Regions from separate parts of the Pseudomonas vanderleydeniana genome, predicted to be linked through region 1. Evidence: predicted binding sites of a transcription regulator. Region 1 holds the regulator's gene; the other holds the start of a gene.
The links. The regulator sigma-54, encoded in region 1, starts transcription at its own class of promoters, with help from an activator protein. The targets are predictions, from matches to a motif close to ANTGGCATNNANNTTGCTNT.
Positions count from the first base shown of each region.

Region 2: HU752_RS05360 (pilin) is a predicted target of sigma-54. The motif match lies at 2,620-2,639, and genes of this name have one in related genera.

Region 1 is NZ_CP077093.1:6,204,145-6,208,177, reverse strand. Features, by position in the region: gene rapZ (RNase adapter RapZ) at 1-8, opposite strand, end outside; gene ptsN (PTS IIA-like nitrogen regulatory protein PtsN) at 11-475, opposite strand; gene hpf (ribosome hibernation-promoting factor, HPF/YfiA family) at 485-790, opposite strand; gene HU752_RS27920 (RNA polymerase factor sigma-54) at 870-2,366, opposite strand; gene lptB (LPS export ABC transporter ATP-binding protein) at 2,561-3,286, opposite strand; gene lptA (lipopolysaccharide transport periplasmic protein LptA) at 3,286-3,831, opposite strand; gene lptC (LPS export ABC transporter periplasmic protein LptC) at 3,818-4,033, opposite strand, start outside.
Region 2 is NZ_CP077093.1:1,195,481-1,199,513, forward strand. Features, by position in the region: gene HU752_RS05350 (type II secretion system F family protein) at 1-217, opposite strand, end outside; gene pilB (type IV-A pilus assembly ATPase PilB) at 221-1,921, opposite strand; gene HU752_RS05360 (pilin) at 2,148-2,555, opposite strand; gene HU752_RS05365 (O-antigen ligase family protein) at 2,739-4,033, shown strand, end outside.

The sequences.
Region 1 (4,033 bases):
AAGCGCATGGTTACTGACCGTTCTGTACGTCCAGGACAACCTGATACAGGGCTTCATTGCTGGGTGCGCTACGCAGTCGGTCGCGCACCTCCTTGCGGTCCAGCATGCTGGCGATCTGCCGGAGCAGTTCCAGGTGCGCATCGGTGGCAGCCTGTGGGACCAGCAGCACGAACAGCAGGTCGACCGGGGCACCGTCGATGGCGTCGAAATCGATGGGCGCGTCCAGGTGCATCAGGGCACTGATGGGCGCCTCGCAGCCCTTGAGCCGGCAGTGGGGAATGGCGATGCCATTGCCAAAACCGGTGGAGCCGAGCTTTTCACGGGCAATCAGGCTCTCGTAGACATCCTGCATTTCCAGATCGGGCACTTCGCGGCTGATCAGGTTGGCAATTTGTTCAAGTGCACGCTTTTTACTGCCGCCCGGCACGTTCACCAGGGAACGGCCGGGGGTCAGGATATTTTCAAGTCGAATCATGGGAGGGTGTTAGCGACCCGTACCTTGGAGCAGGTGCAGGTTCTTTTCCTTATGCTTTTTCAGTTGGCGGTCCAGCTTGTCGGTCAGCAGGTCGATCGCTGCATACATGTCGTCATGTTCTGCGTTGGCAACCACCTCGCCGCCGTGGATATGCAAAGTGGCCTCGATTTTCTGCTTCAGCTTCTCGACGGCCATTGTCACCTGTACGTTGGTGATCTTGTCGAAGTGGCGTTCCAATCGGTCGAGCTTCTCGCCGATATAGGCACGCAGTGGTTCGGTCACTTCCAGTTGGTGTCCACTGATGTTGACTTGCATACAGCTTCTCCTTCGTTGCCAGTGCATAAAGCGGCAAGCCTGGTGGCTTGCCACTGGAACGCTGTGGCACGCCCGGCGGTTACATCAACCGCTTCCGTTCGCTGGAAGGCGCGATCCCGAGGGATTCGCGGTACTTGGCGACGGTACGACGGGCGACCTGAATGCCTTGTGCCTCCAGTAAACCAGCGATCTTGCTGTCGCTCAACGGCTTTTTCTGATTTTCCGCCGCAACCAGTTTCTTGATGATCGCGCGGATCGCCGTGGACGAGCATTCGCCGCCTTCGGAGGTGCTGACGTGGCTCGAGAAAAAGTATTTCAACTCATAGATACCACGAGGGGTATGCATGAATTTCTGGGTGGTGACCCGGGAAATGGTCGATTCGTGCATGCCCACCGCTTCGGCGATATCGTGCAGCACCAGCGGCTTCATGGCCTCGTCGCCGTATTCCAGGAAGCCGCGCTGGTGCTCGACGATCTGGGTCGCGACCTTCATCAGCGTCTCGTTGCGGCTTTGCAGGCTCTTGATGAACCAGCGGGCTTCCTGCAGCTGGTTGCGCATGAAGGTGTTGTCGGCGCTGGTGTCGGCGCGGCGGACAAAGCCGGCGTACTGCGGATTGACCCGCAGGCGCGGTACCGACTCCTGGTTCAGTTCCACCAGCCAGCGTTCGTTGTCCTTGCGCACGATCACGTCGGGAACCACGTACTCGGCTTCGGTGGATTCGATCTGCGAACCCGGGCGCGGGTTGAGGCTCTGCACCAGTTCGATGACCTGGCGCAGTTCGTCTTCCTTGAGCTTCATGCGCCGCATCAGTTGGCTGTAGTCGCGGCTGCCCAGCAGGTCGATGTAGTCGGTGACCAGGCGCTTGGCTTCGTTCAGCCATGGGGTCTTGGCCGGCAACTGGCGCAGTTGCAGCAGCAGGCACTCGCCGAGGTTGCGTGCGCCGATGCCGGCCGGCTCGAACTGCTGGATGCGGTGCAGGACGGCTTCGATTTCGTCCAGCTCGATGTCCAGCTCCGGGTCGAACGCCTCGAGGATCTCCTCGAGGGTCTCGTCCAGGTAGCCCTGGTTGTTGATGCAGTCGATCAGGGTCACGGCGATCAGGCGATCGGTGTCGGACATCGGTGCCAGGTTCAACTGCCATAGCAGGTGGCTTTGCAGGCTTTCGCCGGCCGAGGTGCGGGTGGTGAAGTCCCACTCGTCATCATCGTTGCCGGGCAGGCTGCTGGCGCTGGTCTGGTAGACGTCTTCCCAGGCGGTGTCGACCGGAAGTTCGTTGGGAATACGCTCGCTCCATTCACCTTCGTCGATGTTGTCGACGGTGGGGGCCGCTTCCTGCTGGTAGGAGGTTTCCGGAATTTCGGGAGTGGTGTTCTGCTCGGCCTTGTCAGCCATTGGATCGCTGTTGTCGAAGTCGTCGCCTTCTTCCTGGCGCTCGAGCATCGGGTTGGATTCCAGGGCTTCCTGGATTTCCTGCTGAAGATCCAGGGTCGACAATTGGAGCAGGCGGATGGCCTGTTGCAGCTGCGGAGTCATCGTCAGCTGCTGGCCCATTTTAAGGACGAGCGATGGTTTCATGGCAGGGGCTTAACACCTTATTCGCCGGCGCGCATGCGCCATCCACTACAGGGCGCCGGAGCGCCAAACATAAGCAAATTATATGCCTGAAGCCGGAGTGTTTGCCTAGAGCGCTGTAACAATAAAAAGCCGGAAAAAGCAGTGGTCTTTATCGAAAATCCATGCGCTCAGGCGGGTATCGGGCTCCCCGATGCCTACAGGCGGAACTCGTGGCCCAGGTAGACTTCCTTGACCAGTTCGTTGGCCAGGATGGTGTCCGAATCGCCTTCGGCGATCAGCTGTCCATCGTTGACGATATAGGCGGTTTCGCAGATATCCAGGGTCTCGCGGACGTTGTGGTCGGTGATCAGTACACCGATGCCCTTGGCCTTGAGGTGGTGGATGATCTGCTTGATGTCACCCACGGAAATCGGGTCGACACCGGCAAACGGTTCGTCCAGCAGGATGAACTTCGGTGCGGTCGCCAGGGCCCGGGCGATTTCCACGCGGCGGCGCTCGCCACCGGACAGGCTCATGCCGAGGTTGTCGCGGATGTGGCTGATGTGGAATTCCTGCAGCAGGCTTTCCAGTTCCTTGCGACGGCCGGCCTTGTCGAGGTCCTTGCGGGTCTCGAGAATTGCCAGGATGTTGTCGGCCACCGACAGCTTGCGGAAGATCGAGGCTTCCTGGGGCAGGTAGCCGATCCCGGCGCGGGCACGACCGTGCATCGGCTGGTGGCTGACGTCCTGGTTGTCGATCAGGACGCGGCCCTGATCGGCCTGGACCAGGCCGACGATCATGTAGAAACAGGTGGTCTTGCCGGCGCCGTTGGGGCCGAGCAGGCCGACGATCTGTCCGCTTTCGATCGACAGGCTGACGTCACGCACCACCTGGCGACTTTTGTAGGCCTTGGCCAGATGCTGGGCTTTCAGAGTTGCCATTACTGCGCCTTGTGCTCGTCAGTTTTCTTTTTCGGCTGGATAACCATGTCGATGCGTTGGCGCGGTGTGGTGATCGGGCTGCCGTTGGCACGGCCGGCGGTCGCCACCTGCTTCACCGTGTCGTAGACGATTTTCTCGCCTTCGGTGGTGTTGCCTTCGTTGATTACCTTGGCCTGGTCGATCAGCACGATGCGGTTCTGCTGGGCATGGTACTGGATGGTCTTGCCATAGCCGCGGACGGGTTGTGGGTCGGTGGCCTTCTGCTTCTGTTCGAAGTAGGCCAGGTTGCCCACGGAGGTCACCACGTCGATGGCGCCGTCCTTGGTCCGGGTGAGCGTCACGGTGTTGCCCTTGACGATCATCGAGCCTTGAGTGATGACCACGTCGCCCTTGTAGGTGGCGATGCCTTGCTTGTCATCCAGTTGAGCGTCGTCAGCTTGAATGCGGATGGGCTGCTCGCTGTCGTTCGGCAGAGCCCAGGCGCTCACGCTTCCCAGTGCTGCGCCCAGGCTGAGCAAAATAGGGAGGGTTTTAACGAGACTCATACTGTCCTCTTACGTTCGATAGCAGGTGCATCCTGCTTTCTTCCAGATAGGCTTTCATGCCTGTGCCCGTGGTCACGCCGTTGGGGCCGTCGATTCTAACGGCTTGCTCGGTCTGCGCATATTGCTTCTGTGGGAATACTGTCATCCGGGTGGTGGTAATGATGACATGGCGCTGTTTTTCGTCGGTGCGGGCGACCCGTAC
Region 2 (4,033 bases), 2.0 Mb from region 1:
GAGTGAACAGGGCGATATCGAGCGGCTTGATGCGTTTACCCTTGCTGAATATCGAAACGCCCTTTTTTCGTACCCGGCCCGGGTTTATTCCTTGTTTACGCAGTTGGGCCTTGATCAGCGCCGGGTTGTGACCGCTCAGCTCGCCGGTCATCTTCGTACCTTTCTTGTCGGTACCCTCCCAGGCGTAAACACTGACTTTTGCCCCTTTCGTTGCCATGGCTTAATCCTTGGTCACCCGGTTGATTTCTTCCAGGCTGGTCAGTCCCTGCATGGCCTTGCGCAAGCCTGAGGTCCGCAGGTCGTTGAAACCGTCCTTGCGCATCTGCTCATCGATTTCAATCGAATTGCCCTCGGCCATGATCAGGCGCTGAAGTGCGGAAGTGTTCTTCACCACCTCGTAGATACCGATACGACCTTTGTAGCCACCATTGCATTGGTCGCAGCCGACCGGTTCGTAGATCTTGAACCGGCCGATCTGTTCCGATGGGAATCCCTCCTTGATCAGGGCTTCCTCGGGTATATCCATTTCCTTCTTGCAGTGCGAGCACAGCTTGCGTGCCAGACGCTGGGCGATGATCAGGCTGACCGAAGTGGCGATGTTGAAGCCGGGAATGCCCATGTTCTGCAGGCGAGTCAGTGTTTCCGCGGCGCTGTTGGTGTGCAGGGTCGACAGCACCATGTGGCCGGTCTGGGCCGCCTTGATCGCGATTTCGGCGGTTTCCAGGTCGCGGATCTCACCAACCATGATCACGTCCGGGTCCTGGCGCAGGAACGAGCGCAGGGCCTGGGCGAAGTCCAGGCCCTGTTTCGGATTGACGTTGACCTGGTTGATGCCTTCCATGTTGATCTCCACCGGGTCTTCGGCGGTGGAGATATTGATGTCCACGGTGTTGAGAATATTCAGGCCGGTATACAGCGAGACGGTCTTGCCGGAACCAGTGGGGCCGGTGACCAGAATCATGCCCTGAGGCTGTTTCAGGGCTGAGAGGTAGAGCTCTTTCTGGTCTGGCTCGTAACCCAGCGCATCGATACCCATCTGTGCGCTGGAAGGGTCGAGGATCCGCATCACGATCTTTTCGCCCCACAGGGTCGGCAGGGTGTTGACCCGGAAGTCGATGGCCTTGGTCTTCGAAATCCGCATCTTGATGCGGCCGTCCTGGGGTTTTCGGCGCTCGGAAATATCCATGCTGGCCATCACTTTCAGGCGTGCTGCGATCCGACCAGACAGGTGAATGGGTGGCCGGGCGACTTCCTTCAGCATACCGTCGGTACGTAGGCGCACACGATAGATCTTTTCATAAGGTTCGAAGTGCAGGTCGGAGGAGCCGCCCTTGATGGCATCCAGCAACATCTTGTTGACGAAGCGCACCACTGGCGCGTCATCCGCGTCCTGACCGGCAATGGCTTCGTGCTTCTTATCGTCGACCGACTCGATGTCCAGGCCGTCCAGGTCGATATCGCCGATGTCGTCGATGCCTGATACGTGGTTGTCGAAGAACTTGTCGATGGCATCGGTAAGCTTGTCATCCTCGACCAGGATGGCTTCGGTGTTCAGGCCGGTGCTGAACTGGATATCGGTGATCGCCTGATGGTTGCTCGGGTCCGAGATGCCGACAAACAGCTTGTTGCCTCGACGCCACAGGGGCAGGACGTGGTGCTGGCGGATCAGCTTCTCGCTGACCAAGCCCTTAGGTTGGCTCTCCTTGTCGAGACAGCTCAGGTCGAGCAGGGCAACACCGAAATGCTCGGAGGCGACCTCTGCGACCTGGCGGCTTTTTACCAACTTGTTCTGTACCAGATAGCTGACCAGTGAGATCCGATTGCGTTGGGCTTGCTGAAACGCCTGCTGGGCGTTCTTGTCGGTAATCAGCTCGGCCGCGACCAGTTGCTTGGCCAGGCCGGAAAGGGCGATATCGTTCATTGGAGCACCAGGCACATACACTTGGAGTCTTATAGCCTAGTCGGGCGGCGGTGCCAAATTTGACCGTGGGGGTGACAAAAAATGTCATTTTTTGTCGTGGCGTAGCACGCTACCGTCTGCTTGATAAAACACTGCGATATTTTTTGGGGACATGAAAAACCGCCGTAGCGAAGTACTTACGGCGGCTCTTAACTCCAGGGTTTTGCCAGATACCACTTAGGTTACGTTAGTTTTTGACATACCCATTGGTCACACAGTTCCCACCGTAAGTCCAGTATTGAAAGTTTGCATCTGGTGTGAGAGTGCAGGTATCGGCCGCAGCGATCCCCTTGTAGGCGTTGGGGGTTGCGGTGATTACACCTGCTGCCGAGACGGCAATGGTGTTCAGGGCCCCGCCCGCTTGGTTGGTCGGTAGCGTGATATTCAAGAGCGCCGCAGTGTTGCACTGTCCAATAGCAGACGTTTGTTGAAAACAGATGGTGATTGCTGTTTTGACCGGATCCATAGCTGCTACAACTTCGGTGTATGCTGCCTTTCTCGTGTAGTTCTGATAGGCCGGTAGCGCAACAGCTGCCAAAATGCCAATGATCGCCACAACGATCATTAGTTCAATCAGCGTAAAGCCCTTTTGCATCGCGTTCATGGGTACTACCTCTTGATGGATTCTGTTTTTTGACGTTTGGCGCTTTTCTGGATCCTCAGCAAGTCACGTGCCAAAGCAGTAATAGCCGTTGCTCTGCTTTTTGGTTCCAATTCATTTATTGATAGTGCACTCATTTTGAAAGGAAAAATTTACCTGCTGGCCTGTCTTGTTCTGATGGCTGTATCGATTTCTCTTCCAGTCAGTGGGCATGACTGGCAGCGCTCTATTCAGGCTCTCGTCTTGCTGACGGCGCTGGGGTTTATGGCGTCTTTGACTCCTCTGATTGCAGCGAGGAGGCTTGACGGCCTATCTGGCACTGCTTGTTCCCTCATGACCCTGCTGGGGCTCTGCTCTTCATTGGGGGCACGCCAGCCGCAATGGGGCCTTGTCGAGCTGTCCTTGGCTGTTGGTTTATGCCTCGCGGCATTGGCTTTTTCCGTGGCAAGGGTTACCTTGAGTGAGGAGGGTGACAGAGCCTTGTTGCTGTTCCTTGTATTGCTTTGCGCTATCAAGACCTTTCAATTTCTGGTTGTCGGGCTTGATGTTTTTATGACTGCTCCTGCGGTCTTGGATACTGATCGCCTGATTGCAGGCTTCTCCAACAAACGCTTCTACGGTCAGTTCCAAACCTTCACCCTGCCGTTGCTGACGCTTCCGTTGCTGCTATCCCACGCTCAGCGCTCTACCCGTGTATTGGTCTTCTCACTCCTGGCCCTCTGGTGGTTGATCTGTATAACCGGTGGAACTCGCGGCAGCTGGCTAGGAATGGGGGCAGCAGCTTGCGTGCTGTTCATCGCCGGCCACTCCGGCAAACGTTGGATCGCCTGGCAACTCCTTGCCGTCGCTCTCGGCATCACCCTCTACTGGCTCTTGTTCAACGTACTAACCGGCTATCTCGGCATCGAGGTCACCAACGCTGCCAGCGACCGCCTCACCACCTCCCTCTCCGGCCGTGGCCCCCTCTGGCAACAAGCCTGGGACATGATCCGCGAACGCCCCTGGCTCGGCTTCGGCCCCATGCACTTCGCCGATATCCACAACCCCATCGCCGCCCACCCGCACCAGGCCATCCTGCAGTGGGCCTGCGAGTGGGGCATCCCCTCCACCCTGCTGGTGATGTGGCTGGTCGGCCGTGGACTCTGGGCCACTTTCCGCCTGGTCCGCGAACGCGCCGACTCCAACGATCCGGTCGACCTGCTGCGTGTCTGCCTGTTCGCCAGCCTGATCGGCGCGCTGACTCAATCCATGGTCGACGGCGTGATCGTCATGCCGTACTCCCAGCTGTGGCTGTCCCTGGTGGTCGGCTGGCTGATGGGCATTCACGTCTGGAAAAGCGAACCCGCCAAACCCAATGCGCTCATCCACTGGTCCTGGATGGGCATCAGCACCGCCGCCGTGCTGTTCCTGGTCTACGTGGTCATCCGCGACGTGCCGCACCTGGAGGAGCGCAACAAGCTCTACCAGCAACA